DNA from 3 places in the Cupriavidus sp. C3SS-1 genome. Region 3 is predicted to be linked to each of the others. Evidence: predicted binding sites of a transcription regulator. Region 3 holds the regulator's gene; each other region holds the start of a gene.
The links. The regulator sigma-54, encoded in region 3, starts transcription at its own class of promoters, with help from an activator protein. The targets are predictions, from matches to a motif close to TGGCANGNAANCTGCTTT.
Positions count from the first base shown of each region.

Region 1: ACIGJC_RS05605 (circularly permuted type 2 ATP-grasp protein) is a predicted target of sigma-54. The motif match lies at 6,524-6,541, and genes of this name have one in related genera.
Region 2: ACIGJC_RS27375 (ATP-NAD kinase family protein) is a predicted target of sigma-54. The motif match lies at 3,105-3,122, and genes of this name have one in related genera.

Region 1 covers NZ_CP172699.1:1,197,369-1,207,687, forward strand. The annotation lists gene ACIGJC_RS05580 (TatD family hydrolase) at 1-313, shown strand, start outside; gene ACIGJC_RS05585 (DNA internalization-related competence protein ComEC/Rec2) at 383-2,794, shown strand; gene ACIGJC_RS05590 (MurR/RpiR family transcriptional regulator) at 2,805-3,734, opposite strand; gene edd (phosphogluconate dehydratase) at 3,944-5,839, shown strand; gene ACIGJC_RS05600 (gluconokinase) at 5,986-6,492, shown strand; gene ACIGJC_RS05605 (circularly permuted type 2 ATP-grasp protein) at 6,720-8,195, shown strand; gene ACIGJC_RS05610 (alpha-E domain-containing protein) at 8,250-9,200, shown strand; gene ACIGJC_RS05615 (transglutaminase family protein) at 9,279-10,118, shown strand; gene ACIGJC_RS05620 (proteasome-type protease) at 10,290-10,319, shown strand, end outside.
Region 2 covers NZ_CP172700.1:2,459,064-2,469,382, reverse strand. The annotation lists gene ACIGJC_RS27385 (LLM class flavin-dependent oxidoreductase) at 1-722, shown strand, start outside; gene ACIGJC_RS27380 (sigma-54-dependent Fis family transcriptional regulator) at 961-2,931, shown strand; gene ACIGJC_RS27375 (ATP-NAD kinase family protein) at 3,159-4,232, shown strand; gene ACIGJC_RS27370 (thiamine pyrophosphate-dependent dehydrogenase E1 component subunit alpha) at 4,273-5,271, shown strand; gene ACIGJC_RS27365 (alpha-ketoacid dehydrogenase subunit beta) at 5,314-6,330, shown strand; gene ACIGJC_RS27360 (acetoin dehydrogenase dihydrolipoyllysine-residue acetyltransferase subunit) at 6,330-7,442, shown strand; gene ACIGJC_RS27355 (lipoyl protein ligase domain-containing protein) at 7,538-8,284, shown strand; gene ACIGJC_RS27350 (DUF3047 domain-containing protein) at 8,288-9,058, opposite strand; gene ACIGJC_RS27345 (hypothetical protein) at 9,368-10,189, opposite strand.
Region 3 covers NZ_CP172699.1:395,582-405,900, forward strand. The annotation lists gene ACIGJC_RS01885 (PTS sugar transporter subunit IIA) at 1-429, opposite strand, end outside; gene hpf (ribosome hibernation-promoting factor, HPF/YfiA family) at 806-1,159, opposite strand; gene ACIGJC_RS01895 (RNA polymerase factor sigma-54) at 1,209-2,687, opposite strand; gene lptB (LPS export ABC transporter ATP-binding protein) at 2,787-3,587, opposite strand; gene lptA (lipopolysaccharide transport periplasmic protein LptA) at 3,617-4,258, opposite strand; gene lptC (LPS export ABC transporter periplasmic protein LptC) at 4,346-4,972, opposite strand; gene ACIGJC_RS01915 (KpsF/GutQ family sugar-phosphate isomerase) at 4,998-5,981, opposite strand; gene ACIGJC_RS01920 (hypothetical protein) at 5,980-6,108, shown strand; gene ACIGJC_RS01925 (monovalent cation:proton antiporter family protein) at 6,117-8,096, shown strand; gene ACIGJC_RS01930 (ribbon-helix-helix domain-containing protein) at 8,125-8,508, opposite strand; gene ACIGJC_RS01935 (DJ-1/PfpI family protein) at 8,567-9,145, opposite strand; gene ACIGJC_RS01940 (adenine phosphoribosyltransferase) at 9,309-9,881, shown strand; gene ACIGJC_RS01945 (LysE family translocator) at 9,934-10,319, shown strand, end outside.

The sequences.
Region 1 (10,319 bases), 800 kb from region 3:
GCGGCAGATCCGCCGGCTGGCCGCCGAGTTGCCGCTCGACGCGCTGGTGCTGGAAACCGATGCGCCGGACATCGCGCCCGCATGGCTGTCCGATGACCAGTTCGGCGAGCAGCACAAGGCCCGCAACACGCCGGCCGAAGTGGCTGGCGTCGCCCGCGTGCTGGGCGAATTGCGCGGACTTGAAGCCACTGCACTGGCGCAGGCCATGTGGCGCAACTCGGTGGCGGCGCTGCCGCGCCTGGCGGCGTTTGCCGACGCGATGGCGCCCGCGGGCGGCAGTTTGGCCGACAACGCGGCCGACAACAACTCCTGACTCGCGGACAAGCTTTTCCCGGCAACGCGGCGGTACAACGAAGACCTTCTGACTTGCCGGGAAAGCTTCGTGCGCCTGATCCTGCTGGGTTTCGTGGCCGGCTGCTGGGCCTTGCAGCGGCAAGGCGCCTTGCCGGCGGCCGGCATGCTGGCCGTGGCGGCGATTTTGCTGGCTGCCCTGAGCGTGATGGCCGTAGCCCGGCTCCCGCGCCGCTCCGCTAGCTGGCTGGCGCGCGGGGCAGCGGTGCTGCTGGGGTTCGCCGTAGGCTTTTGCTGGTCCGCGTGGCGCGCGCAATGGCGCATGGACGACTGGCTCGCGACGGAGCGCGAGGCGCGCGACATCGAGGTGTCAGGCGTGGTGTCCGGTTTGCCTGCCAAACTTGCGCCAGGCGCACGCTTTGCCTTCACGATCGAAGCTGCGGCACGCGGCGAACGCATGCCGGACCGCGTCATCCTGAACTGGCGCGAGGCGCCCCCTGAACTACGCCCGGGCCAGCGCTATCTGTTCACGGTGCGGTTGCGCCGTCCGCGCGGGCTGGCCAATCCGTACGGTTTCGACTACGCGTACTGGCTGCTCGCGCAAGGCTATGGCGCGACGGGATACGTGCGCACCGTGCGCAAGGGTCCGCAGGACGCGGCCCATGAGCGGCTGGCGTGGCGCATCGAGGCGCAACGTGCGTCGCTGCGCGACCGCATCCGTGCCGCACTGCCGCCGGACGCGCGCTTCGCGCCGGTCCTGGTGGCGCTGGTCGTCGGCGACCAGCGCGGTATCGACAGCGACGACTGGCTGCTGTTCAACCGCACCGGCACTGGTCACCTGATCAGCATTTCCGGATTGCATATCACCATGATCGCCGGCATGGCCGCGGGGCTGATTCACTCGGCGTGGCGCCATTCCTTTGGCCTGGGCCGCCGCTTGCGCAGGCCGCTGCCGTTGCGGTGCCCGGCGCGGCAGGCGGGGCTCGTGGCGGCGGTGCTGGCGGGATTGGGCTACGGGCTGATTGCCGGTCTGCAGATCCCCGCACTGCGCACCGTGGCCATGCTGTCGATTGCCGCGCTTGCCGCCTGGGGCGCGCGTACGCCGCCGGCGTCGGTGGTGCTGGCGTGGGCCGCGTTCGTCGCGCTGTGGCTGGACCCGTGGGCGGTGCTGCAGCCGGGCTTCTGGCTGTCATTCGGCGCGGTCGGCGTGATCTTCCTGGCGGCGGCACGTCGCGAAACGCCGGTGAGCGGCTTCTGGCCACGCGTGCGTGCCGCGCTGGCCGGCGCCGCACGCACGCAATGGGCCGTCACGCTGGGGCTGGTGCCGCTCACGCTGCTGCTGTTCCGGCAGTTTTCCGTCATTTCCCCGCTGGCCAATGCCGTCGCCATTCCGGTGGTCAGCATGCTGGTCACGCCGCTGGCGCTGCTGGGCGCGGTGATGCCGCCGATCCTGGCCGGGCCACTGCTGGCGATCGCGCATCAGGCGCTGGCATGGCTGGCGGTGGTGCTGCGGTGGCTGGCCTCGCCCGAATGGGCGGTCTGGGAAACGGCGCAGGCCGGCGTGCTGGAGACAGCGTTGGCCGTTGTGGGCACCTTCGCGCTGCTGGCGCCGGCGGCGTTTGGTTTGCGCATAAGGCTGCATGGGCTGCTGTTGAGCTTGCCCATGGTGCTTGCACCCGGCGATGACATTGCGCCAGGAGAATTCCGCGCGGTGATGCTGGACGTGGGGCAGGGCACCGCCGTACTGGTGCGCACGCGCGCGCATGCCTTGTTGTATGACGCCGGGCCAGCCTATGCCTCGGGCGCCAGTGCGGGGACGCACGTGATCCTGCCCTACCTGCGCGCGGCTGGAGTACGCAAGCTCGACTATCTGATGGTCAGCCACGAGGATATCGATCATGCAGGCGGCGCGCGGCACATCATGGAAGCGGTGACGGTCGATGCGAGATCAACGTCTGCCCCGGCGGGACACGTGCTGCTTGGCGAGGCCGAATGGACGCCGTGCCACGCGGGCCAGCGCTGGGAATGGGATGACGTGCAGTTCACGGTGTTGCATCCGGCCGTCGAGCAGTCGCGCGATGCGGCGATCGGCAGCAATGCGCGCAGCTGCGTGCTGAGGGTGGGCAATGGCCGCAGCAGCCTGTTGCTGACCGGTGATATCGGACGCGCAGAAGAACGCGAGCTAGCCGAGCGGCTGCCCGCGGAGTTGCTGCGTGCCGATGTCCTGGTAGTGCCGCACCACGGCAGCGGCACATCGTCGGGTCCGGCGTGGCTGGCGGCGGTCAGGCCCGATGCGGCGGTGTTCCAGCTTGGCTATCGCAATCGCTATCAGCATCCACGTGGCGAGGTGTGGGCGCGTTATGGCGATGCGGGCATCCAGCGCTACCGCACGGACGAAACCGGCGCGGTCACCATGGACACGCATGGCGAAGGCTATACGCTGGCCGCGTTCCGCCAGGTGGAGCGTCGCTACTGGCGCGACGCCCCGGAGGCGCCGCGATAGCCTGGGTATGTCAGTGGGCGGTGCGAGAGCGGGACCGCGCGGCTGTCTTGCGGCTGGCCGGTGGCGATGGCGCATCCGCTTCCTGTGGCGCGCGGGCGGGTCCCGCGCCGCCGATGCGGCGCTCACGCAGATGGGCCTTGGCACGCTGCAGTCCGGCCGCGACAGTATCGGCGCGTTCCAGTGCCACGCCGGCCGCAAGCACGTCACCGAGCACGAGGTGGCAAATGCGCGACGTCATGGGCGTATAGACCTCGCTGTCCTCTTCCACGTCGGAAAACACGCAGACGTCGGCCAGCTTGGCCAGCGGCGAGCCGCTATGCGTCAGGGCCAGCACGCTTGCGCCGCTGGAACGGGCCAGCGTGGCGGCAGTCAGCATGTCCCACGTGCGGCCACTGTTCGAGACCAGCACGGCCACATCGCCCGGCCCGAGCAGCGCGGCTGACATGCTGAATACGTGCGGATCGGAGTAAGCCGTGGTGGGCATGCCCAGGCGGAAGAACTTGTGCTGGATGTCGAGCGCGACGATGCCCGAGTTGCCGCAGCCATAGAACTCGATGCGGCGCGCGGTGGCAAGCAGGCGGATGCCGTGCTCGACCTGGTCCGCCGACAGCGCATTGCGAACGCTCATGAGCGTGGCAATGGTGCGGTCGAATACTTTGCCGGCAATGTCGGCGGGGCCGTCGTCCGGCTTCACGTCCTGATGGACGAAAGGCGTGCCCCCGCCCACATTTTGCGCGAACTGCAGCTTGAATTCACGGAATCCGTCATAGCCCAGCGCCGCGCAAAAGCGCGCGATGGTGGGTTGCGACACGCCGGCGCGCTCGGCCAGCTCCGGCATGGAAAGCCGGATCACGCTGGCGCCGTGGCGGGCGACATAGTCGGCCAGGCGGCGTTCGGACGGGCGGAGCGTGTCGTAGACGGCAAGGATTCGGTCGCGCATGACGGTGGCGGAGCGTGGCTGGCAGGATCTGAATGTAGATATTCTACAGTGCTGTGGCTTTGCGGAGCCGAGGGGTTGCCGTGAAATTGCGCTAGGGATTTCCCGTATTCCATGGATTTCATGACGTTTGTGATCTCAAGGAGGCTGCTTGCGTGATTTTTGTATAGCTATAATGTAGAAAATCTACAGGCCCACAGGAACGTCCACCCATGCCCCACGCCGTCCATGCCGAAATCCTTGCCGTGACCCGGCGCATCGCCGAGCGCAGCCGCGCCAGCCGGCAGGCCTACCTTGCGCGCTGCGAGCGTGCGCAGGCGGAACTGGGTCCACTGCGCGGCATGTCGTGCGCCAACCTGGCCCACGGCTTTGCCGCGCTGCCGGCGCACGACAAGCTCAAGCTGCGCGTCGAACATGCGGCCAACCTGGGCATCGTGACGGCATACAACGACATGCTGTCGGCGCACCAGCCATACGAGCGCTATCCCGGCGTGATCCGTGAAGCGGCACGCGCGGCTGGCGCCGTGGCGCAGGTGGCCGGCGGCGTGCCGGCGATGTGCGACGGCATCACGCAGGGCAACCCCGGCATGGAGCTGTCGCTGTTTTCGCGCGATGCCATTGCCATGAGCACGGCGGTGGCGCTGTCGCACAACACGTTCGACGCCGCCGTGATGCTGGGCGTTTGCGACAAGATCGTCCCGGGCCTGGTGATGGGGGCGCTGCAGTTCGGCCACCTGCCGGTCGTATTCGTGCCGGCCGGGCCGATGGCAAGCGGCCTGCCGAACAAGGAGAAGGCTCGCGTGCGCCAGCTCTACGCCACCGGCCAGGTCGGCCGCGAAGCGCTGCTCGAAGCCGAGTGCGAGGCCTATCACAGCGCCGGCACCTGCACCTTCTACGGCACCGCCAACAGCAACCAGTTCCTGATGGAAATCATGGGCCTGCACCTGCCCGGCGCAGCCTTCGTCCACCCGGACAGCGGCCTGCGGGACGCGCTGACCGCGGCGGCGGCGCAGCGCGCGCTGGCGCTGTCGGCGCGGGGCAGCGCGTATCTGCCGATGGCGCGCATCGTCGACGAGCGCGCCATCGTCAACGCCATGGTCGGCCTGCTGGCCACCGGCGGTTCCACCAACCACACCATCCATCTCGTGGCCATGGCGCGCGCGGCGGGTGTGCTGATCGACTGGGATGACTTTGACCGCCTGTCCCGCATCACGCCGCTGCTGGCGCGCGTCTATCCGAACGGCTCGGCGGACGTGAACCACTTCCACGCCGCGGGCGGCGTGGGCTACGTGATTCGCCAGTTGCTGGAGGCCGGACTGGTGCACGAGGACGTGCAGACTGTGGCCGGCCCTGGCCTGGCACGCTACACGCAGGAGCCCGTGCTGGTCGACGGCGTCCTGCAGTGGCGCGATGGCGCCAGTACCAGCGGCGACGCACAGGTGCTCGCCACGGCGGCCGAGCCGTTCTCCGACGAGGGTGGCCTGCGCCTGATGCAGGGCAACCTGGGCCGCGGCGTGATCAAGGTATCCGCCGTGGCGCCCGAACACCGCGTGGTCGAGGCGCCGGCGCGCGTGTTCGATTCGCAGGAGGCCCTGCAAGCGGCCTTCGAAGCGGGCGAGTTGAACCGCGACTTGGTGGCGGTGGTGCGTTTCCAGGGACCCAATGCCAACGGCATGCCGGAACTGCATCGCCTGACGCCCGTGCTTGGTGCGCTGCAGGATGCGGGGCACCGCGTGGCGCTGGTGACGGATGGCCGCATGTCCGGCGCCTCCGGCAAGGTCCCCGCGGTGATCCACATGGGCCCCGAGGCGCTGGCCGGCGGACCGCTGGCGCGCGTGCGCGATGGCGACCTGGTGCGCATGGACGCCGTTGCCGGCACGCTTGCCTGGCTCGGTGATCCGGCCGAGTTCGCGGCGCGCCCCGTCGTGCCGGCGCCGGCCGATGATTTCGCCCGGTTCAGCATGGGCCGCGGCCTGTTCGGCCTGTTCCGGCGTCACGCGCGCATGGCGGAAGAGGGCGGCAGCGCACTCGACCTCTCCGAGGCCGACGCCATGCCGGCGGCCGCGGCGCCCGGAACTGCCACGGCAGCGCATTCCGTCGCACAATAGCCGGGCCAAGGCCCGTTTCATCCGATTGACTCGATTCCTCCCGGCCGGTGCCAGCCGCCAGCCGGGCACCTGTGCGCCGCCTGCCGGCGCCAGGCTACCGACAAGGGTGGGGCAAACCATCCGACACCATGATCGATGGAGCAGACATGATCTATATCCTGATGGGCGTTTCCGGCAGCGGCAAATCCACGGTTGGCGAAATGCTGGCGCAACGCCTGGGCTGCGCGTTCCATGACGCGGACGAATTCCACAGCGCCGCCAACAAGGCCAAGATGCACGCGGGCATTCCGCTTACCGACGAGGACCGCTGGCCATGGCTGGCGGCCATGCGCGCGGCCATCGATGCCGCGCGGGCCGAGGGCCGGACCCACGTGTTCACCTGCTCCGCGCTGCGCCAGGTGTATCGCGACCGGCTGACGCCGCCGGACGGCGGCGTGACCTTCGTCTACATGAAAGGCGACGCGTCGGTGATCGGCTCGCGCCTGTCCGCGCGCACGGACCACTTCTTCAACCCGGCACTGCTGCAGAGCCAACTCGATACGCTGGAAGAACCCCAGGGCGCGCTTGTGCTCGATATCCGGCAAACGCCGCAGGCGCTGGTGCAGGCCATCCTCGACGACGGCGAACGCCACCGCGCCACCGCCGCGCGCTGACCCACTTCTGCGCGCGCGTCTGCAGTACCCCTGGCAGGCATCTTGCTTCACCCGTTTCCGTGCCGCGCCATCGCGGGGACTTGCGGCTTTCGCTGGCACAAGTATGCTGAAAGGGCCAGTCACTCGACAGTCTGTAGAGCCAAAAAACAAGGGGCGGCGATTCCGGTGGGAGACCGGCAGGCCAGGCGACCAGGACGCCCCCCGATTTCACGGAGGGAAGGGCCATCATGGCGGCGCGCTTTTTTGACGAGATGCTGGATTGGCGGGATGACGAGCGGAATACCGTCATCCAGGCGGGGCAGGCCCTGCCGGGTGGCCTGGTACGGCCGCACTACAGGCAATTCTCGGACTGGCTGGCGCGACAGTCCGAGAACACCATGGCCAACAAGCGCGCCGAGGCGGACCTGATCTTCCGGCGCGTGGGCATTACCTTCGCGGTCTACGGCGACAAGGATGAATCCAACAGCGGCACCGAGCGGACCATTCCGTTCGACGTGATCCCGCGCATCTTCCCGGCCAGCGAATGGGCCATCCTGGACAAGGGCCTGCGCCAGCGTGTGGCGGCGCTGAACCGCTTCATCCACGACATTTATCACGGGCAGGACATCATTCGCGCCGGCGTGATCCCGCCGGACCAGATCTACAACAACGCGCAGTACCGCCCCGAGATGCTGGGCCTGGACGTGCCGCACGACGTCTACGCGCATGTGGCCGGCATCGACGTCGTGCGGGCCGGCGAGGGCGAGTTCTACGTGCTGGAGGACAACCTGCGCGTACCGTCGGGCGTGTCGTACATGCTCGAAAACCGCAAGATGATGATGCGCTTGTTCCCGGACCTGTTCGCCCGCAACCGCGTCGCGCCGGTGGCCCACTATCCCGACCTGCTGCTCGACATGCTGCGCGGGGTTTCGCCGCAGGCCATCGCTGACCCCACCGTGGTGGTGCTGACACCGGGCATGTACAACTCGGCTTACTTCGAACACGCTTTCCTGGCGCAGCAGATGGGCGTCGAACTGGTGGAAGGCAGCGACCTCTTCGTCGAGGACGACCATCTCTACATGCGCACCACGCAGGGGCCGCAGCGCATCGACGTGATCTACCGCCGCGTGGATGACGATTTCCTCGATCCGCTGGTGTTCCGGCACGATTCCTCGCTCGGCGCGGCGGGGCTGCTGTCGGTCTACCGCGCGGGCAACGTGACCATCTGCAATGCCATCGGCACCGGTGTGGCGGACGACAAATCAATCTACCCGTACGTGCCCGACATGATCCGCTTCTACCTTGGCGAGGAGGCCATCCTCAACAATGTGCCGACCTATATGTGCCGGCGCCCGGACGATCTGCAGTACGTGCTCGACAACATGGCGGAGCTGGTGGTCAAGGAAACCCATGGCGCCGGCGGCTACGGCATGCTGGTGGGACCTGCGGCCACGCGCGCGGAGATCGATACCTTCCGCGAGGTGGTGAAGTCGCGGCCCGAGCAGTACATCGCCCAGCCGACCCTGGCGTTGTCGACGTGCCCGACCTATGTCGAGGCGGGTATCGCGCCGCGCCATATCGACCTGCGTCCGTTCGTGCTGTCGGGGCGCGAGGTGCGCATGGTGCCGGGCGGGCTCACGCGCGTCGCGCTGCGCGAAGGATCGCTGGTGGTGAATTCCTCGCAGGGCGGGGGCACCAAGGACACCTGGGTGCTGGAGCGCTGAGCCCTCCGCCACAACGACGCCAGGCCGCCACGACCGCATTGCGAGGAGAATCCCATGCTGAGCCGCACCGCCGACCATCTCTTCTGGATGGCCCGCTATACCGAACGCGCGGAGAACACCGCGCGCATGCTGGACGTCAACTACCAGACCTCGCTGCTGCCGCAATCCGCGGAAGTGGCGGAGCAGGGCTGGTGGGCCATGCTCGACATCTCGGAGCTGACCCGTGCTTTCGACCACAAGTACGGACTGCTGACGCGCGACGACGTGATCGACTTCATGGTGCGCGACATGACCAATCCGTCGTCGATCATGAGCTGCCTGCGCGCGGCGCGCGAGAACGCGCGCGCGGTACGCGGCTCGCTCACGACCGAGGTCTGGGAAACGGTCAACACCACCTGGCTCGATGTGCAGCGCATCATCGCGGACGGCGAGTTGCAGGAAGACCCGTCGCGCTTCTTCGAGTGGGTCAAGTTCCGCTCGCACCTGGCGCGCGGGGTGCAGTTCGGCACCATGCTGAAGGATGACGCCTTCCACTTCATGCGGCTCGGCACGTTCCTGGAGCGCGCCGACAACACCGCGCGGATCCTCGACGTGAAGTTCCAGGCGTCGGGCTCCGACGACACCGATCCCAACCGCGAGCAGAACGATTTCTACCACTGGGCCGCGGTGCTGCGCTCGGTGTCGGGCTTCGAGGTCTACCGCAAGGTCTACCGCGCGGTGATCACGCCGCAGCGCGTGGCCGAGCTGCTGATCCTGCGCCCGGACATGCCGCGTTCGCTGGTGTCGAGCATGGATGAGGTGGTGGCCATCCTTGCGGTGGTCTGCAACCAGCAATCGGGAGAGACCGAGCGCCAGGCTGGTAAACTCCATGCCGACCTGAAATATGCCCGCATCGACGACATTTTTGCTGTCGGGCTGCACGCTTTCCTGACCAGCTTCCTGGAGCGCATCGGCGACCTCGGCAACGGCATCAGCCGTGATTTCCTGGTGCCGCTGGCGGCTTAGTGCCTAGTGCCAAGTAACGGATGGATGCCGCGGAGAGCACCCATGTGCAGCAGTCGTCGCGGCGGCCTTCCGAACACCGTGAAATACAAGATTCATCACCAGACCGTCTATCACTACGCGGAACCGGTGCGGCGCAGCGTGCACGAATTGCGGCTCGCGCCGCGTTCGGGGCCGCTGCAGGCCGTGCAGGGCTGGGAACTGCAGGCACCTGGCAACCTTTCCCAAGCGCGCGATGGCTTCGGCAATATCGTCCATCACTTCACCGTCAAGGGCCCGGCCGATACCATCGCCATCACGGCGATCGGTGAAGTAGAGGTCAAAACTGCGCACGATGAAGGAGGGCGTGACGGGCATCATGCCTTCCGCGACGGGCCCGCCGCGGGCGAGGCGCGGGTCTCGCCGCTGTACTTCGTCGGCGGCACGCCGCTGACCGCCGCCCCGCCCGAGATGCAGGCATTCGCCGCGCCGTTCCTTGCATCCGGACACGAGGTGCCGGCGCTGCTGGCGCTCGCCGGCGGCATCGCCGATCACGTGCGTTATGCGGCAAATACCACGCACGTTGGCACCTCGGCGGCCGAGGCGTTCCATCTTGGCAGCGGGGTTTGCCAGGACCAGGCGCAGGTGATGGTGGCCGCGTGCCGCGCGTTCAACATTCCCGCGCGCTATGTGAGCGGATACTTCTACGATCCGGCGGCCACGGAACTGGCCAGCCACGCCTGGGCGGATGTCTGCCTGGATGCGGGGCAGGACCTGTGGTGCAGCATCGATGTGACGCACCGTTGTGTGACGGATCACCGGCACGTGCGGCTTGCGGTCGGACGTGACTACCAGTCTGCGGCACCGGTCCGTGGCATTCTCGAGGGCGGCGGCGGCGAGACCCTGCAGGTGAATATTGCCATCACGCCGCTGACGGACTGAAGGGCCCGCAGCCCGCCGCACCGATTCGAGGCCGCCTCGAGGCCGTGCCGGCCGGTGCGCCCCAAATTCGAGCACTGTCTCCAATCCGCCGGGACCGGCCCGCAGGGTGTGCGCCGGACGCTAGAATTCCCGCTGCAACCCCGCACGGTTCTGTGAGAACCCGACAAGACCATGACTTATTGTGTTGCCATGCAGCTCGAC
Region 2 (10,319 bases), on a different replicon from region 3:
CCTCGCTGTTCCCCGGCCGCATCGACCTTGGCCTGGGTCGCGCGCCCGGCACCGACCAGGCGACGGCGCGCGCGCTGCGCCGGCAATTGTCGCAGGACACGGCCGACTCGTTCCCGCAGGATGTGGAAGAACTGCAGGCCTATTTCGATGACGTGCGCCCTGGGCAGCGCCTGCGCGCCGTGCCCGGCGCGGGCCTGAAGGTGCCGCTGTGGCTGCTTGGCTCCAGCCTGTTCAGCGCGCAGCTGTCGGCGGCGATGGGCCTGCCGTTCGCGTTTGCCTCGCATTTCGCGCCGGGCTTCATGCGCCAGGCCGTGGACCTGTACCGGCGGACGTTCCGGCCTTCCGCGCAGCTGGAGCGGCCCTACGTGATGCTCGGCCTCAATGTGTTCGCGGCGCAGACCGACGCCGAGGCCCGGCGCCTGTTCAGCTCGCTGCAGCAGCAGTTTCTGGCGCTGGTGCGCGGCACGCCGGGGCAGTTGCGCGCGCCCGTGGACGATATCGAGGCGCTGTGGAACGAGAGTGAGGCAGACCATATCCGCCGTTCGCTCGCGTGCTCGGTGGTGGGGAGTCCGGAAACCGTGCGCGCCGGCATGCAGCGCTTTGTCGATGACCTGCGCCCGGATGAACTGATGCTGACCGGCCAGATCTTCGACCACGCCGCGCGCCTGCGCTCGTTCGAGATTGCCGCCGACACGGCGCGTGCGCTGACGCCGGCGGCCTGAAGCGGGAATCGCCTTCGAAGGCCCGGCCGCGCAAGGGGCCGGGGCAGTCCTGTCCCCACCGTACTGGAATGCCGCCTGGCGCACATGGCTGCGGCGGCGATGATATCGGTTTGCACCGTCCCGACCGCGTCGGATACAGTAGGCAGCCAGTACAGAGTCGCGCCATGACGCGACCGGTTCGCCAGTCCGCCAATGTGCCCTCCGCGGCGCACGCCGCGGAGACGACAAGGAGACAGCGATGGACCTGCGGCAACGCGAGCACATCGAGACGGTAGTCCACGCCACCACCTACCTTCCGCCGCCAGCCCTGCCCGCGGACCGGCCCACGCACGATGCCGTGATCGAGAATTCGTGGCGGCGCTGCGTGCACCAGTACGGGCTGGACCCGTCGCGCATGCAGGAAGCCCGCATCGTGCCGCAGACGCGGCTGCGCGAACACCAGCAACGCATCGACGATTTCGCGCGCATTGCGCGCCATGGGCTGGAGAGCTTGTATGCGCAGGTCGCGGGCCTGGGCTACGTGGTGCTGCTGACCGATGCGCAGGGCGTGACCGTCGACTACATCGGCGATGCGCGCACCGATACCGACCTGCGCCATGCCGGCCTGTACCTGGGCGCGGAATGGAGCGAGTGCGGCGCGGGCACATGCGCCGTCGGCACGGCCTTGTTCACGGGCGAAGCCCTGACCGTGCACCAGGCCGATCATTTCGACGCCACCCACATTCCGCTGACCTGCACCGCCGCGCCGCTGTTCGATACGCACGGCAACCTGCACGCGATCCTGGACATCTCCGCGCTGACGTCCCCGAATGCAAAGGACAGCCAGGGGCTGGCGCTGCAGCTGGTGCGCATCTACGCGGCCCATATCGAGAACGCGAATTTCCTGCGCGCGCATCACCGCGACTGGATCCTCAAGCTGAACGTCGCCCCCGAGTTCGTCGACGTCAACCCGGAGTACCTGCTCGCACTCGATGACAGCGGCCGCATTGTCGGACACAACCACCGGGCGCGGCGGATGCTCGAAGGGGAACTGGCCACCGGCACGGTGCTGGGCCAGTCGTTCGAGACGCTGTTCAACGCGCGGCTCGAAGACCTCGGCCGCTATGTCTACTCGCGTCCGAGCGAGCAGCGCCTGGTGGCGCTGAACCGCAGCGGCGGCCTGCTGTACCTGAGCGTGATGCCGCCTGCCTTGCGCTGGCAGGCCAGTGGCGCGCAGGAGCGCCCAACGCCGCTGCCGGAGCCTCTGGCGGCGTTGTGCGGCGGCGACCCCGCGCTGCAGCAGCAACTGCAGCGCGCGGCGCGGCTCGTGGATTCCCCGATCAACCTGCTGATAAACGGCGAGACCGGCAGCGGCAAGGAGTACCTTGCCAAGGCGCTGCACCTGGCCAGCGCGCGCCGCGGGCAGCCGTTCGTGGCGGTGAACTGCGCCGCCATTCCGGAAACGCTGATCGAGAGCGAACTGTTCGGCCACCTGCCCAACAGCTTTTCCGGCGCCGGGCCGCGCGGCAAACGCGGGCTGATCCAGGAAGCGGACGGCGGCACGCTGTTCCTCGACGAGATCGGCGACATGCCGCGCGAGCTGCAGTCGCGGCTGCTGCGCGTGCTGGCCGAGGGCGAGGTGCTGCCGATCGGCGCGGCGCGTCCGGTGCCGGTCCGGCTGCGCGTGATTTCGGCGACCCATCACCGGCTGGAAGACCTGGTCGCGCAGGGGCGCTTCCGCGAGGACCTGTTCTACCGGCTCAACGGTGCCCGGTTCGCGCTGCCGCCATTGCGCGATCGCACCGACTTCGAATGGCTCGTGCAGAAGATGCTCGATGAAGGCGGCCAGCGCGGCATCACGCTGTCGCCGCAGGCGCGCGACCTGCTTTGCCACCACCGCTGGCCTGGCAACCTGCGCGAGCTGCGCAACGTGCTGGAGTACGCGCGCGCCGTCTGCGCCGGCGGGTATATCGATGCCCATGACCTGCCAGATGGCCTGGGCGCCCTGATGCCAGTGTCCGCCGTGCCGGTGCTGCCTCCGCAGCCGGAGGACGCGCCGGAACTGCCGCCCGAGGCCATGCTGCTGATGCAGTACCTGCGTGCGTCAGGCTGGAACCTGAGCGCTGTCGCGCGGCAGATCGGCGTGAGCCGCATGACGCTGTACCGCCGCATGGAGCGCTACGGCATCCAGTCTCCCAACCGCCGCGACGGCGACCCGCCCCAGCCATAACAGCCATAAAGCTGCCAACGATACAGCTGTCCAGCGCTGTACACCTGCCCTGTGACACCTGTCACGCCATGAACGCCGCCGGCACTGCCCGCGCGGCGGCCTGACCCGCGTTTCCTGCGGGTTATCCCGCAACTTTTCCGGTCCCCTGCGTGGCTACAGCGCGCCGTGCGTGCTGGCACAGCCATTGCAATCTGCCTGTCAGCACAACGACAGACAGGAGACAGGCCATGCAAGCACGGTCCGACGGTGCGCCGCTGGTAGGCATCATCGCCAACCCGGTGTCGGCGCGCGATATCCGCCGCGTGATTGCCAATGCCAACAGCCTGCAGTTGTCCGATCGCGTCAACATCGTGCTGCGGCTGCTGGCCGCGCTGTCGGCCTGCGGCATCGACCGCGTGATGATGATGCCGGATCGCGAAGGCCTGCGCGTCATGCTGGCCCGCCATCTGACCCGCCACCAGGGTCCGGACGCCGGGCTGCCGGCGGTCGAGTACATCGACATGCCGGTCACGGCGCGCGTCGACGATACGCTGAATGCGGCGCGCCACATGGCCGATGCCGGCGTGGCCGTCATCATCGTGCTCGGCGGCGACGGCACGCACCGTGCGGTGGTGCGCGAATGCGGCGGCGTGCCGGTCGCCGGCCTGTCCACCGGCACCAACAATGCGTATCCGGAAATGCGCGAGCCGACTATCACGGGGCTGGCGGCGGCTTTGTATGCGACGGGCCGGGTGCCGGCCTCGCTGGCGCTGGCATCGAACAAGCGGCTCGATATCGTGATCCGCGATGCCGACGGCGGCTTCCGGCGCGATATCGCGCTCGTCGACGCGGTCATTGCCCATGAACACTTCATCGGCGCGCGGGCGCTGTGGAAAGCCGACACGCTGGCTGCCGTGTACGTAGCCTTCGCCGATCCGCAGGCCATTGGCCTGTCCGCCATCGCCGGGCTGCTGGAGCCGTTGGGCCGGCGCGAGCCGGGTGGCCTCGCGATCGAGCTGGCCGCGCGGGGGCAAGGCGAGTTCGAGCTGCGCGCGCCAATTGCCCCGGGCCTGCTGTGCCCGGTTGACGTGGCGGGCTGGCAGTACCTGGAGCATGCCCGCCCGCATCGCGTGCGCCAGCGCTCCGGCATCGTCGCGCTCGACGGCGAGCGCGAACTGTCCTTCGGCCCCTGCGACGAAGTCAGCATCACCCTGCACGAGCACGCGTTCCGCAGCATCGACGTGGCCGCGTGCATGCGCTATGCCGCGCGCGAGCGGCTGATGCGCAGCGTATCTGTCACGCAATCAGCAAGCACGTATTGAGGCAGCCGTACCACCACAACTTCAACCCAAGGAGACAACCATGAGCGCCAGTGCCATGCAAGCCGGCCCCAGCGGGCTCGACAAGGAGACCCTGCTGACGGTGTATCGCAAGATGCGCACCATCCGCGATTTCGAGGAACGCCTGCACGTGGACTTCGGCCGCGGCGACATTCCGGGCTTCGTGCACCTTTACGCAGGCGAGGAAGCCGCCGGTGTCGGCATCCTGCACCACCTGCATGACGGCGACCGCATCGCCAGCACGCACCGTGGCCACGGCCACTGCATTGCCAAGGGCGTCGACCCCGTAGCGATGATGAAGGAGATCTACGGCAAGAAGGGCGGCTCGTGCAACGGCAAGGGCGGCTCCATGCATATCGCCGATCTGTCCAAGGGCATGATGGGCGCCAACGGCATCCTGGGCGCGGGCGCGCCGCTGATCTGCGGCGCCGCGCTGGCCGCAAAGTTCCGTGGCAAGGGCGAGGTCGGCATTACCTTCTGCGGCGACGGCGCCTCGAACCAGGGCACCTTCCTTGAGAGCCTGAACCTGGCCGCCGTGTGGAATCTGCCGGTGATCTTCGTGATCGAGAACAACGGCTATGCGGAGTCGACCTCGCGCGACTACGGCACCGCGGTGGACAGCTATGTGGATCGCGCGGCCGGCTTCGGCATTCCCGGCGTGACGGTGGACGGTACCGATTTCTTCGCCGTCCATGAGGCCGCCGGCGAAGTCATCCGTCGTGCGCGCGAAGGCGGCGGCCCGGCGTTGCTCGAATGCAAGATGGTCCGCTTCTACGGCCACTTCGAAGGCGATGCGCAGACTTATCGCGCGGCCGGCGAGCTTGACGATATCCGCGCCAATCGGGATTGCCTGAAGCTGTTCACGCGCACGGTGACGCAGGGCGGCGTGATCTCGCGCGAGGAGTTCGATGCGATCGACCGTGAAGTTGCCGCGCTGATCGAGCACGCCGTGCAGGAAGCCAAGGCCGCGCCGCTGCCCGGGCCGGAAGATTTGCTGACCGATGTCTATGTGAGCTACTAACCGCCAACCCGACGCAGCTATCCAATCATCAGGAGACAGAACATGGCTCGCAAACTGAGCATCAAGCTGGCGATCAACGAGGCGATCGACCAGGAAATGACGCGTGACCCCAGTGTAATCATGCTGGGTGAGGACATTGTCGGCGGCGCCGGCGCGGACGGCGAAAAGGACGCCTGGGGCGGCGTGCTCGGCGTGACCAAGGGCCTGTATGCCAAGCATGGCGACCGGCTGCTCGATACGCCGCTGTCGGAATCTGCCTATGTGGGCGCGGCGATTGGCGCGGCGGCCTGCGGCATGCGGCCCATCGCGGAGCTGATGTTCATCGACTTCATGGGCGTTTGCTTCGACCAGATCTTCAACCAGGCCGCGAAGTTCCGCTACATGTTCGGCGGCAAGGCCGAGACGCCTGTGGTGATCCGCGCGATGGTCGGTGCGGGCTTCCGCGCGGCCGCGCAGCACAGCCAGATGCTGACGCCGCTGTTCACGCATATCCCGGGCCTCAAGGTCGTGTGCCCGTCCACGCCGTATGACACCAAGGGCTTGCTGATACAGGCGATCCGCGACAACGACCCGGTGATCTTCTGCGAGCACAAGAACCTGTACGGGCTGGAGGGCGACGTTCCCGAGGGCGCCTATACGATTCCGTTCGGCGAGGCCAATATCGCGCGCGACGGCAAGGACGTGACCATCGTTGCGTACGGGCTGATGGTGCATCGCGCGCTGGACGCGGCGGCGACGCTGGCAAAGGAAGGCGTGGAAGCGGAAGTGATCGACCTGCGCACGCTATCGCCCTTGGACATGGACACGGTGCTCGAATCGGTCGAAAACACCGGCCGCCTCGTCGTCGTGGACGAGGCGAGCCCGCGCTGCAATATCGCAACCGATATTTCGGCGCAGGTGGCGCAGCAGGCGTTCGGCGCACTCAAGGCCGGCATCGAGATGGTATGCCCGCCGCACACGCCGGTGCCGTTCTCGCCGACGCTGGAAGACCTGTATATCCCGAGCGCCGCGCACGTGGTGGCAGCGGTGCGCAAGACCATGAAGGGAGGCAAGCACTGATGGCCACAGCAATGACTCCGATTGTGATGCCCAAGTGGGGCCTGTCGATGAAGGAAGGCACCATCAATGCCTGGCTCGTCGACGAAGGCGCCGAGATCTCGGTGGGCATGCCGATCCTCGATGTGGAAACCGACAAGATCGCCAACGCCGTCGAGGCGCCCGACGCCGGCACCCTGCGCCGCAAGGTGGCCGGTGTGGGCGACGTGCTGCCGGTCAAGGCATTGCTTGGCGTGCTGGCGTCAGCGGAGGTGAGCGATGCGGAAATCGATGCCTACATTGCGGCTTATGAAACGCCGGCGGACGACGGCGGCGAGGAGGAGGCCGGACCCACGTACCAGTATGCCGACGTCGACGGCATCCGCGTCCGCTACGCCCGCAAGGGCAACGCGGAGCAAGCGGTGCTCTTCATTCACGGATTTGGCGGTGACCTGGACAACTGGCTGTTCAACCTCGACGCCCTCGCCGACGCGTACACCGTGGTGGCGCTTGACCTGCCCGGTCACGGACAGACGTCGCCGCGGCTCGCGGGCACGACGCTGGCGGAGATGGCCGGCTTTGTAGCGCGATTCCTCGACACGGTGGGCATCGACGCGGCGCACGTGGTGGGCCACTCCATGGGCGGCGGCATTGCCGCGCAGCTCGCCGTCGATGCGCCGCGGCGCGTGCGCTCGGTGGCGCTGGTGTCGCCGGCGGGCCTCGGCGATGAGATCAACAACGGCTATACAGAGGGCTTTGTCAGCGCGCAGTCGCGGCGCGAACTCAAGCCAGTGGTCGAGCTGCTGTTCGCCAACCCGGAGCTCGTCAGCCGGCAGATGCTGGACGACCTGCTGCGCTACAAGCGGCTCGACGGCGTGCAGGAATCGCTGTCCACGCTCGGCGCGAGCCTGTTCGCCGAGGGCCGCCAGCGGGAACTGCCTGGTCAGCGGCTGGCGGATACGGGTACGCGCACGCTGGTGGTGTGGGGCGCGCAGGATCGCATCATTCCCAGCGCGCACGCGCAGAACGCGCCGGCTGGCGCCACGGTGAAGGTGTTCGGCGATGCCGGGCACATGAGCCAGATGGAAAAGGCCAGCGACTTCAACGCGCTGCTGCGCAAGCACCTGGCCGGCTGAGGTGGTTGGCGCGGGCGGACCGTAGCACCGTCCGCGCCGCGCCTTGTCTCGCGCGGCCTGCTATCGTGTGGCAGGCCACTGCCAGGACGAATTCCATGCCATTTGCGTTCATCGAAGCCGATCCAGCCGAAGACGATCCGTTGCAGGCCGAACTGGCGCTTCTCGAACTGGCTGCGCAAGGGGAGCCGGTTGCCCAGTTGTGGGAAGCGCCGGTCTCGCTGGTGGTGCCGCGCAGTTACCTGCGATACGAGCCGTTCGAAGCGGCGCGCGCCAGCTTCGCGCGGCGCGGCTGCCCGGTCTGGTTGCGCATGTCGGGCGGCGGGCTGGTGCCGCAGGGCCCGGGCATCCTGAACCTGAGCCTTGCGTACCGCGTGGACGGGCCCCCCGGCGCGTTGAGCGAGGCGGTGTATCTACACCTGTGCGAGGTCGTCGGGCAGGCGCTGCGCCGGCTTGACGTCGAGACCCACTGGCAGGCGGTGGACGGTTCCTTCTGCGACGGCCGCTTCAACCTCGCCTGGGGCTCGCCGGGGCAGGCGCGCAAGATCGCCGGAACGGCCCAGTACTGGCGCCGCGAGCCCGCGGCCGTGCAGGCGCCGGATGGCCAGCGCCACCTGGTGCTGGCACATGCGGTGCTGCTCGTCAGCGCGGATCCGGTCGCGATCACGCAGCGTGCCAATGATTTCGAGGCCGAGGCAGGCACCGGCCGGCACTACGATGCCGACAAGGTGGTCAGCGTGCAGCAGGCCATCGGCAGCGCAGCCCCCGGCGGAACGAGGCTGATGGCGCAGGTCGTCGAGGCGCTCAGGGCCAGCGCGGCGGCCACGCCGCCGCCGCATGCCTAGTGCCTAACGCGCAGGGAGGAAGCGCAGGTCGCCGTACCAGGCGCGCGTCGTGGCGCCGGTATTGTCGGTATCCGTCAGCAGTCCATAGGCGGAGATCTTGCCGGGCGGTTCGTGGAACGCCTGTTCGTAGTCCTGCGCGATATTGCGGCGCAGGTTCTGCCACTGGCCTGCGTCGCCAGGACGGCCGGAGACCACGATCATCTGCACGCGGCCCGTGTGCGGATTGGGGATGATGCTGCCGGGCGCCGCCGAGGTCGACCAGATATACATCAGCGTCGCGTAGGGCAGGTCTTCGCCGCCGAAGCGCTTGGCCAGATCAATGCTGGCGCGGTCGCCGAAAGCGAGCTTCTCCTTGTCGCCCTCGAAGAAGAACACCAGCCGCGCGGGAGCGTCTTCCTTGCTCCCCTCATGGTTATTGGCGCCTTCTATGGGGGCTTGCGCTTTCCAGCGCCAGGCGACGACCGGCGTGCGGCCCAGGTCGATATTGCCCTCGTGCATCAGCGCCGAGGCCGCGGCGCTGGCGTCGGCCTGCAGGACAGTGGTGGCGCCATCCTTCACCAGGCTGTAGCGAGTTTCGGCCTTGCCGTGGACGACTGGCAGGTTCTTCCAGTCGGCCGGCAACGGCGCGCCGGGACGCAGGGCGGAGAACGCGATGCCGGGCTGGTCGTCCTGTGCTGGCAGCGCCGGGGTTGCGAGCAAGGTGGCACTACACAGCAGGGCGCGCAGCAGCGATCCCGTCTGCATGTGTGCGCGCCAGTTGGACGGGGTAGGCATGGCGGTATCGCTCCGGTTGCTGGGCATTGCTGAATTGTAGTGAGATGGCGCACTTTCCGTTGCGCCAGGCAATGCCGGGATGGGGTGCGAGTGGGGGCGAGGCGCGGCAGTCGCTGGCATCGCGCGGACAGGACTGGCCGCCAGGAAAACTGGCGTAGCGCTGCGCACAGCGTAAAAAAAATCGCGGCCCGCACAGGGGCCGCCAATCGGGAATGCGAGGAGGTCAGTTTCCTCAAGAGGCTTTATCGGCGCAATGGCGCGCATCGAGACCCCTCTTTGGTAGGGGCAGTGTCCTGGCTCGCGTCCCGATCATGCGATCAGGTAATTTGGGCCCGTGGGGGGAACGGTGGCGGCGCGCCGCTTCTGGACATTCGCCATCAGTTCCGCGTGGGCGGCGTCGAGCCATTCGACGCGGTGGCGGACAGGGTCGTTCGGCGAGAGGTCGCGCGCGGGAATCTCGCGCAGGAAGTAGCGCACCATGTTTCCAGCGCGCGCGGGGACCGGCATCATCCCCAGCAACTGGTGCCGGGCCAGCAGGCGCCGGCTCACCGCATGGCGCAGCCCGGCCCACGCGGTACGGCCCAGCGCAATGTACAAGGCGTCGGGGCGCATCTGCCGGATCGCGCCGAGGAAGCGGGTGTCGAACGCGGCGCTCAGCATCGGTGTTGCGAGCAGGTCTTCCAGCGTGCCGTCGAAGGCAAGCCCGCGGCGCGTGGTGGCGAACGGCAGCAAGGCCAGCGGCTGGAACTGCTCGAAGCCTTCGTTCCACAGCGCCGCAGCGTGCGGCAGTCCGACCAGTTCCGGCGCGCGGAAATGATCGAGCATGCGGATCAGGTTAGGCCGGACCAGTTGGCCCCCCAGTTCGACGCGGCGCTTGTTCTCGCGCTGAATCACGCGGGCAGGCGTGCGGGCCTGCACCAACTCCTCCGTCACCGCCGCCGCGAGCCGCACATGGGCGTGTCCGGGCGTCGTACTGACCAGCACCAGGCGGGCGCCGGAGTTGTGATGCTCGTGCGGCACGTACGTCATCGTGTATGTACCGTCCTGGCCGACCAGAATGGGCTTGGCAATCACGCCAGCAGCGCCCGTGCGCCGGATCTGGGCGCAATATTCTTCGATGTAATTCGTCAAGGTGTCCCCGCTCCACAGCGATAAAGGTGCTGCCTTTTTCTTTTTTAATCATGGTAAGACGTGCGGCTCGCTGCCTACAAAACAGCGAGCGGCGTTCTCGGCGCTCAGCACCATCAGCTTGGTGGGGCAG
Region 3 (10,319 bases):
ATGGACCGCGTCCGGCGTGGCCAGGGTTGCCAGGCCTTCGCGCATGTCGCGATCCGACAGCAATTGGGCGATTTCGGAAAGAATCTCGAGATGCTGCTGCGTAGCCTGTTCCGGCACCAGCAGGAAGATCAGCAGCGAGACGGGCTTGCCATCCGGCGATTCGAACGGGATCGGCTCGGCCAGCCGCATGAAGGCAGCCAGCGGTTGCTTCAGCCCCTTGATGCGCCCGTGCGGAATGGCCACGCCCGCGCCCAGACCGGTCGAACCCAGGGACTCGCGCGCGAACAGGTTGTCGGTCACGGTCGCCCGCGCCACGCCATGGTTGTTCTCGAATAGGAGCCCGGCTTGCTCGAATACACGCTTCTTGCTGGTGACGCTGACGTCGAGATTGATGTTGCCGGGTGGCAGCAGTTTGGCCAAACGATTCATGGGCGATGCGAGGATTTCAGTTAGCAGGCAGATCGGACTGCTCAGCCCGGAAACGAAGTGGGGCCGGGTTGCGGCCACGCCATGGCTTACCAAGCGTTCGGCCATTATAGAGCAGCGTCTCCCCTGTTCTTGTGCAATGCAGCGCCCTGTATGGCCTGGTCCGTGCTGGCGCCGCCACACCTGGGTACGGTGCTCGCGCCGGAGTCGCTACGCGCTATGTCTTGGAGAGCATACACCGTGCTGCGCCAGTTGCGAACACTTGTGTCCAGGACACGCGCAAGGCCAGGGCTACAGATGCAAAAAAGCCGCGCTACATGGCGCGGCTTGCTTTATCAGTCCTGTTTTCAGTGCCCAGCCTTGCGACTGGCAGGCTTGATTATTGCTGCTGTAGTTGAGCCTCGGCCATCTGGTACTTGACCGCTTCACGGTCGTGGCCTTGCACGCGATCCTTGTAGCGAATCACCTGGCGGTCCAGCTTGTCGACGAGTGCGTCGATGGCCGCATACAGGTCTTCGTGATGGGCTTCCACAAAAATGTCCTTGCCCCGAAGGTGCAAATTGATTTCCGCGTACTGACGCCTGTCCTTTTCCTTGTGATTGTCGACTGAGAGTAGCACGCTGACGCCAATGACTTGATCGAAATGCCTGACGATACGCTCCAGCTTCGTTTCCACGTACTCACGCAGCGGAGGCGTGATGTCCAGGTGGTGTCCACTGATCTTGAAGTTCATAGCGCTTCTCCTTCTGAAAGAGCTGCACCAGGCAGGCGGTGCAACTCGGCTACAAAGTCTTGCGGAGATTGACAGCAGGGATCTTCAGGGCTTCGCGATACTTGGCGACGGTACGGCGCGCGACAACGAAGCCTTGTTCACCCAGCAATTCGGCAATTCGGCTGTCGGAAAGAGGACTCCTCGGGTCTTCGGCTCCTATAAGTTGCTTGATCAAGGCGCGGATCGCCGTTGAAGAAGCCGCCCCACCGGTTTCGGTGGAAACGTGGCTGCCAAAAAAGTACTTCAGTTCGAAAGTACCCATCGGCGTTGCCATGTATTTATTGGTCGTCACCCGGGATATGGTTGACTCGTGTAATCCCAGTGTATCGGCAATCTCCCGCAAAACCAAGGGGCGCATCGCGATTTCCCCGTGCGTGAAGAAGTTCTTCTGACGCTCGACAATCGCCTGCGAAACTCGCAGGATCGTGTCGAACCTTTGCTGGATATTCTTGATCAGCCAGCGCGCTTCCTGCAGCTTTTGCTGCAGCCCCGCGGCACCGGATTCACCCTTGGCGCCGCGCAGGATCTGCGCGTACATGTCGTTGATGCGCAGGCGCGGCATCACATCCGGATTGAGCTGCGCGATCCAGCCGCCGCCGCTTTTGCGCACGAATACGTCAGGCACCACGAAGTCCGCTTCGGGGCGGCTGTATGCGTGGCCTGGGTAGGGCGCGAGCGAGCGGATCAGTTCATGCGCGGCCTTGAGCGCCGCTTCATCCACCTGCAGTGCTTTTTTCAGGCGCGTGTAATCGCGTACGGCAAGCAGTTCGAGGTGATGGTTGACGATCGAGAGCGCCAGTTCGCGCTGCGGATGCTGCAGCCGGCGCAGCTGCAGGCTCAGGCATTCGGCCGCATTGCGCGCGCCCACGCCGGGCGGGTCGAAGCTTTGCAGCAGCGTGAGGATCGCCTGCAGTTCGTCGACCTCGAATTCGAGTTCCTCGGGCAACTCAGAGCAGATCTCGTCGAGCGACGCGCTCAGGTAGCCATCGTCGTCGAGCGATTCGATCAGGAAGATCGCCAGGCCCTTGTCGCGAGTCGAGATCTTCAGCGGCGCGAGCTGCTCCATCAGGTGTTCGCGCAAGGTGGGTTCGGCGTCGCGCAGCTGCATGGGCGTCTTCTCGTCGTCCTCGCCCTGCGGGCGCCGCGCGAAATCGTCCAGGCTCCAGTCGCTGCCGTAATCCTCGCTACCGCTGTCGCTATAGCTCTCATCCTCGCTGCCCGGGCTGCTGGGGTTCGCGTCGCTGTTGCCCTGCGGTTCGGCCGGTGCGGGCGCGGGTGCGCTCTGCAGGTTGACCGAGCCATCGGCCGCCACGCGCAGCGGGCTGTCGATCCAGTCGTTTTCGCGCTCCAGCAGCGGGTTTTCCGTCAAGGCCTGCTCGACTTCCTGCTGCAGCTCAAGCGTAGAAAGTTGCAGCAGCCGGATCGACTGCTGCAGTTGCGGCGTGAGTGCCAGATGTTGGGAGAGACGGAGCTGTAGCGACGGTTTCATGCGACCTATTCTATGCGCATCCAACCGATGTTGGAACGGAAATTGCTATCGCTGATGCTGCCTGATCGTCTCTGCCAAGCCCACCTGCCGCCCCCGGCTTCACATGCGGAAGTTCTCGCCCAGGTAGACGCGGCGCACCGACTCGTTGGCGATGATTTCGTCGGGCTGGCCCGATGCGAGTACGGTGCCTTCGCTGATGATGTACGCGTGGTCGCAGATGCCAAGCGTCTCGCGCACGTTGTGGTCGGTGATCAGCACGCCGATGTTGCGTGCCTTCAGGAAGCTGACGATGCGCTGGATTTCGCCGACGGCGATCGGATCCACGCCGGCGAACGGTTCATCAAGCAGGATGAAGCGCGGCGAGGACGCCAGCGCGCGGGCGATTTCCACGCGGCGGCGCTCGCCGCCCGACAGCGACAGCGCGGGGTTGTTGCGCAGGTGGGCGATCTGCAGGTCGTCCAGCAGCGTATCGAGGCGGCTGTCGATCTCGGCCTTCGGCAGCGGCTTGCCGTTGACCAGCTGCAGCTCCAGCACCGCGCGGATGTTCTCTTCCACATTGAGCTTGCGGAACACCGACGCTTCCTGCGGCAGGTAGGACAGGCCCATGCGCGCGCGCTCGTGGATGGCCAGGCCGCTTATGTGCTGGCCGTCGAGCACGATATCGCCCTCGTCCAGCGCGACGAGGCCCACGATCATGTAGAACGACGTGGTCTTGCCCGCGCCATTGGGGCCGAGCAGGCCCACCACCTCGCCGCTCTTCACCTCGAGCGACACGTCCTTCACCACCGTGCGAGACCCGTAGCGCTTCTTCAGGTGGCGCACGACCATCGTGCTGCTGTCGGCACGGGCGTCGGGAGCGGCGGAAGCGGGCGTGGGGGCGAGCATTGCGGTATCGGTCATGGTGGCGGTGATGCGTTCGGGCGCGTGATTCAGGGCTTGCTGGACGGCGCGGGTGCCGACTTCAAGTCGAGGGGCGGGCTGGCGGCCGCACCGCTGGCCTCCTGGCGCGGCGAGAGCACGGCGCGCACGCGTCCCGACGGATTGCCGGCCGACGTGTTGTCGCCGCCGCCGGCGGCGGTGTAGAACTCGTTGCGGCTGTCATAGGTCAGGACCGCGCCGCGGATCTCGTCGACCAGCTTGGCGCCCTGCAGCCGCGCCATGCGCGCGTGGCCGATCAGCTTGGACAGTTCCTGCTTGCCGTCGTATTCGATGCGGTCGCCCCAGCCGTCCATGTACTCGTCCACGCCTTCACGCTTCTGGCGGATATAGGCCTGCTTGCCGCCCTTGGCCGTGGCCACCGCGTACTGGTAGCCCTGGGGGTCGGTGCGGATCTCGGCCGCATCCGACTTCAGCACCATGGTGCCCTTGGTCAGGACCACGTTGCCGGTCAGCGTGTAGATCTGCTTGACGTCGTCGTAGCTGGCGTTGTCGGCTTCCAGGACCAGCGGTTTGTCCCGGTCCGCGCGTTCGGCATGGGCGCCCAGCGGCGCCAGCGCGGCAATCGCGGTGGCCACGGCCAGCAGCAGCGGGGCGGCGCGCCGGCGGGACAGGGTCGTCAGGGAAGCAATCATGTTGGCAAGGGTCGCAGGAAAGCGGAAGGTCGGGCGCGATGCTCAGGTCCGCGGTGCCGCCCGGTCGGGCGCGGGCGGCTGTTGTTGTCAGGATCCCGGAGTCCGGGTGGGCGCACCGGTGATGATGGTGCCGCGTACGTTGCCCAGCAATTGTACTTCGCGGGTAACGTTGTTGAAGATCAGCCCGTTGGCGGTCATGACCGACGGGCCGCGCGTGAGCTTCACGGCCTTGTCGGTCTTGACGATGTCGTCATTGACCAGGACCTGGAAGTACTCCGACGCGGCCGTCATGAGCGGGTCCTTCGCGGCATCGGCGCCCTTTTGCCGCTCGATGTAGCCGTTGCCATACAGGTCGATCACCGAGCCTTCGGCATTCATGCGGCCGCGATCGGCGCGGGCGGTGACCGGCGGACGCTCGGGCTGGTAGGCGCGCATGGCGGGACGGGTGAACTCGTAGGTCTGGTCGTCGTCGAAGTGGACCATCTTGTCGCCGGTGAAGCGCATCTTGGTGCTGCCGTCCTGCGCGAGCTCGGTGGCGGAGAAACGCTCCATGTAGTAGTCGGGCTCGTGCTTGCGCACGGTCGGCGCCTTGGTGCCTTCCTGCTGCGTATTGACTTGCACCAGCCAGAACGTGCTGCCGGCCACCACGGCCATCAGCAGCAGCGGCAGCAGCCGCAGTACGATCCCGGTGAGGGAGGACAGGAGTGCCTGCATGGTCTCGTTGCGTTCGCGCCGCGCTTCAGATGACCTTGGCGCGGGTCAGGTCGTGGATGTGCAGCGCGCCCACCAGGCGCCCGTCATGGTCCACCACCAGCAACTGGTTGATGCGGTTGGCTTCCATGACCTGCACGGCTTCGACGGCGAGCTGGTCTTCGTGGACCACTTGCGGATTCCGGTGCATCACTTCGCCGATCGGCACGGTCTTCCAGTCGCGCGGCGTTTCCAGCAGGCGGCGCAGGTCGCCGTCGGTGAACACGCCGATGGCGATGCCGTCCGGGTCGACCACCGCGGTCATGGCCATGCCCTTGCGCGTGATTTCCATCAGCGCCTGGGCCAGTGGCGTGTTCTCGCGGACTTCCGGCACGGCGTTGCCGCTGCGCATGACGTCGCGCACGTGGGTCAGCAGCTTTCGGCCGAGCGCGCCGCCTGGGTGCGAGCGGGCAAAGTCTTCTTCGCCGAAGCCGCGCGCATCCAGCACCGCCACCGCCAGCGCATCGCCGAGCGCCAGCGCCGCGGTGGTGCTGGCCGTCGGCGCCAGATTCAGCGGGCAAGCTTCCTTTTCCACGCCGGCATCCAGATGGGCGTCGGCCAGCTTGGCCAGGTTCGATTCCGGGTTGCCGGTGACCGAGATCAGCCGAGCACCGATGCGCTTTACGATCGGGATGATCGACAGCAGCTCGCCGGTCTCGCCGGAATTTGAGAAGGCAATCAGCACGTCCTCGCGCGTGACCATGCCGAGGTCGCCATGGCTGGCCTCGGCCGGGTGCACGAAGAACGAGGGCGTACCCGTGGAGGCCAGCGTGGCCGCCACCTTGCGGCCGATATGGCCCGACTTGCCGATGCCCGACACCACGACACGTCCGCTGCACTGCAGGACGAGCTGCACGGCGTGCGCGAAGTCGGCGGTCAGGCGCCCGGAGAGCGCGGCGACCGCGTCGGCTTCAATCTGGAGGGTACTGCGGGCGAGCCTGAGTGCTCGATCCGCATCGAAATTGGCTATCATGGCGACGAAGTATACCAACGAATGCGGCGACGCCCGGGCCGTCCCGGCGAGCGCCGCGCTTGCCGTGTTCCGCCGGCAGGGCGCCCGTGCCGGGGCACGGCCGGCCAGCCCGGTCGGTTCATCCTGAGCATCTTGATGCATTCTCCGCTGGAACTGACCCTGGTGCTGCTGGCTGCCGCCGTATTCGGCGTGGTCGCGTTCCGCATGCTGCAGCTGCCGCCCATGCTCGGTTACCTGGCGGTCGGCATCCTGATCGGCCCGCACGCACTGGGCCTGGCCAGCGACACGGCGCAGACCAAGTACCTGGCCGAGTTCGGCGTGGTCTTCCTGATGTTCTCGATCGGCCTGGAATTCAGCCTCAGCAAGCTGCGCGCCATGAAACGGCTCGTGTTCGGGCTGGGAGGCTCCCAGGTGGTGCTGTCGATGCTGGCCGTGGTGCCGGCGAGCTGGCTGTTCAACTGGTTGTTCCCGCTCTCCTGGCAGGCTTCGGTGGCGCTTGGCGGCGCGCTGGCGATGTCGTCCACGGCCATCGTCTCGAAGATGCTGTCCGAGCGCGTCGAGCTGGAAAGCGAGCATGGGCGCAACATCATCAGCGTGCTGCTGTTCCAGGACCTGGCCGTGGTGCCGCTGCTGATCGTGATCCCGGCGCTGTCGCGCGATCCGGGCGACCTGGTGGTGGCGCTGGGCCTGGCCACGGCCAAGATCGCCGTGGCGATGGGCGCGATCTTCTTCCTCGGCCAGCGCCTGATGAGCCGCTGGTTCCACGTGGTGGCGGCGCGGCGGTCGCAGGAACTGTTCATGCTGAACCTGCTGCTAGTCACGCTCGGCATGGCCGCGCTGACCGAACGGCTCGGGTTGTCGATGGCACTGGGTGCGTTCATGGCCGGCATGCTGATCTCGGAAACGCCGTACCGGCATCAGGTGGAAGAAGACATCAAGCCCTTCCGCGACGTGCTGCTCGGGCTGTTCTTCGTCACCATCGGCATGCTGCTCAATATCCAGGTGGTGCTCGAGCACGTCTGGCTGGTGCTATTGCTGCTGGTGGTGCCGATCCTGTTCAAGCTGGTGCTGATTGCGGTCCTGGCAAGACTGTTCGGCTCGCGCCAGGGCGTGGCGATCCGTACCGGCCTGGGGCTCGCGCAGGCCGGCGAATTCGGCTTCGTGCTGCTCAACCAGATCGACGGGCTGAACCTCGTGGACCCGGTGCTGATCCAGGTGATCCTGGCGTCGATGCTGCTGTCGATGCTGGCCGCGCCGTTCCTGATCCAGTACAGCGACGCCATTGTGCTGCGCTTTGCCGCGAACGAATGGCTGATGCAGTCGCTGAACATGACCCGCATCGCCGCGCAGAGCCTGCAGACCGAGAAGCACGCCATCATCTGCGGCTACGGGCGCAGCGGCCAGAACCTGGCCCATATGCTCGAGAGGGAGGGCATCACCTACGTGGCGCTCGACCTCGACCCGGACCGCGTGCGCGAAGCCGCGGCGGCCGGCGATACCGTGGTCTATGGCGACGCCGGCCGGCGCGAGGCGCTGATCGCGGCAGGTATCCACCGCGCCGCGGCGATCGTCGTCACGTACGCGAACACGCCGTCCGCGCTCAAGGTGCTGCACCACGTGCAGGAACTGGCGCCGGCGCTGCCGGTGATCGTGCGCACGGTCGACGATTCGGAACTCGACACGCTGCAGAAGGCTGGCGCGACCGAAGTGGTGCCGGAGATCATCGAGGGCAGCCTGATGCTGGCCTCGCATGCGCTGGTGCTGCTCGGCGTGCCCATGCGGCATGTGCTGCGTGGCGTGCAGGAAGCGCGCGATGCGCGCTACAGCCTGCTGCGCGGATACTTCCACGGCCGCGATGACGAGGAAGACATGGTCGAACGCGATTCGGTGCGCCTGCATTCGGTGTCGCTCGGGGAGGCCGCGACGTCGGTCGGACGGCGCATCGGCGCGCTGGGACTCGAGCGGATCGGGGCCGAGGTCACGGCCGTGCGCCGCCGTGGCATCAGCGCCTTCGATCCGGAGCCGGACACCGTGCTGGAAGCGGGCGATATCGTCGTGCTGCGCGGTACGCCCGAGGCACTTGAGGCAGCGGAGTCGCGGATTCTCAGCGACTGAGCGGAATCACAGTGGCGCGTGCAAGCGCCTAGTGCGCCGCTCCTGCCGGTACATCGACCCATGATGGTGGCAAGCTGTCCAGCACGGCGCGTGCGTCCAGCGAGCGGATCGGAACGCCCTTGTCGGCGGGAATGCGCCCCTCGCCTTGCAGCATCAGGTAGCGCAGGCAGCACACCCGCAGGAATGACGAGAAATTGCCAGCCACCGCCTCGTCGCCGCGATGCGCCGTCAGTTCATCGTGCAGCCGGGTGATGAGCTGGTTGACGGTCATGCCGTCGCGCTGCGCCAGTTCGTCGAGCACTTCCCAGAACAGGTTTTCCAGCCGGATGCTCGTGGCGACGCCATGCAGCCGCAGCGATCGCGCCTGGCATTCATAGGACTGCGGGTTGGCGCGGATGAAGATCTCACACATCGTAACTCCCGTGCTGGCGGCGCCTGCCAGATCTGGCCCGCGCGATGTTCGGAAGCCTCTAATGTACGATCCGCGTCCCCAGCACGGCAAGGAACTGGGCCAGCCACGCCGGGTGCGCGGGCCATGCAGGCGCTGTCACGAGGTTGCCGTCGGTGTGGGCCTGGTCGACCGGGATATCCGCATACTTGCCGCCGGCCAGCTTCACTTCCGGCGCGCAAGCGGGGTAGGCGGAGCAGGTGCGGCCTTCCAGCACGCCGGCGGCGGCCAGCAACTGGGCGCCATGGCATACCGCCGCGATGGGTTTGCCGGCGCTGGCAAAGTGCTGCACGATCTCCAGCACGCGCGTGTTCAGGCGCAGGTATTCCGGAGCGCGTCCGCCGGGGATGACCAGGGCGTCATAGGTGGCCGGATCGATCTCGGCAAAGCTCGCGTTGAGCGTGAAGTTGTGGCCGCGCTTTTCGGTGTAGGTCTGGTCGCCTTCGAAATCGTGGATGGCGGTGGCACATTGATCGCCGGCCTTCTTGTCCGGGCATACCGCATGCACGGTGTGGCCCACCATCTGCAGCGCCTGGAACGGCACCATCGTCTCGTAGTCTTCGGCGAAGTCGCCCACCAGCATCAGAATCTTTTTTGCCATCGCGGTCTCCTGTATGGTTACGGGTGTTTCGGCCGGCCTTGTTGGCACGGCATGGCACCGGCAGGGCCATTTTGCGTGCGGCCCGCGCGGTCGGGGTGGTAACCCGTTACCACGGCCGGCGATCCCGGGGCGCGCGTGGCGCAACCTACATTTCTCGATTTCCATGGCAGATTCCATCATCCAGTCCCCCGAGCTCGGCGACGTCACAGGCTACCTGCGCGACCGCATCCGTACCGTGCCGGACTGGCCCTTGCCCGGCGTGCAGTTCCGCGACATCACGCCACTGCTGCAGAACCCCAAGACCCTGCGCGTGCTGATCGACGTCTTCGTGCACCGCTACATGGATGCGCAACTCGACCTGGTCGCGGGCATTGATGCGCGCGGCTTCATCCTGGGTGCCATCGTCGCGTATGAGCTGAACCTCGGTTTCGTGCCGATCCGCAAGAAAGGCAAGTTGCCGTTCCAGACCGTGGCCGAGGAATACGAACTCGAATACGGCAGCGCCACGGTCGAGATCCACGCCGATGCCTGCAAGCCTGGCGACCGCGTGCTGCTGGTCGACGACCTGATCGCTACCGGCGGCACCATGATGGCCGGTCGCAAGCTGCTGGAGCGGCTGGGCGCCACGGTGGTGGAGGGCGCCGCGATCGTCGACCTGCCGGAGCTGGGCGGCTCGCGCCTGCTGCAGGGCGGCGGGCTGCCGCTGTTCACGGTGTGCCGGTTCGACGGCCACTGATTTGGCCAAGCGCTGATGCGCCCGCCGCCCGATCGAATCCGATGGAGACCCGATGCCCGACTTGCTGTTGTTCCTGGTGACCTCGATCGCCATCACCCTCGCCCCCGGTCCAGACAACCTGCAGGTACTGGCGCGCGGCATGGCGCAGGGCCGGCGTGCGGGCGTGGTGGCGGCGCTGGGGTTTGCGGTCGGTTGCCTGTTCCACACGATGGTCGCCGCGGTGGGGCTGGCGGCGGTCTTGCGTTCGTCGCCGCTGGCGTTCCAGCTGATCAAGTATGCGGGTGCCGCCTACCTGATCTGGATCGGCATCCAGGCACTGCGCGCGAAGGGCGGGCTCTCGCAGGGCGCCGACGTGGCCGCGGTGCCGCTGCGCAAGGTGTTCCGCCAGAGCGTGCTGGGCAACATGATGAACCCGAAGGTCACGCTATTTTTCCTCGT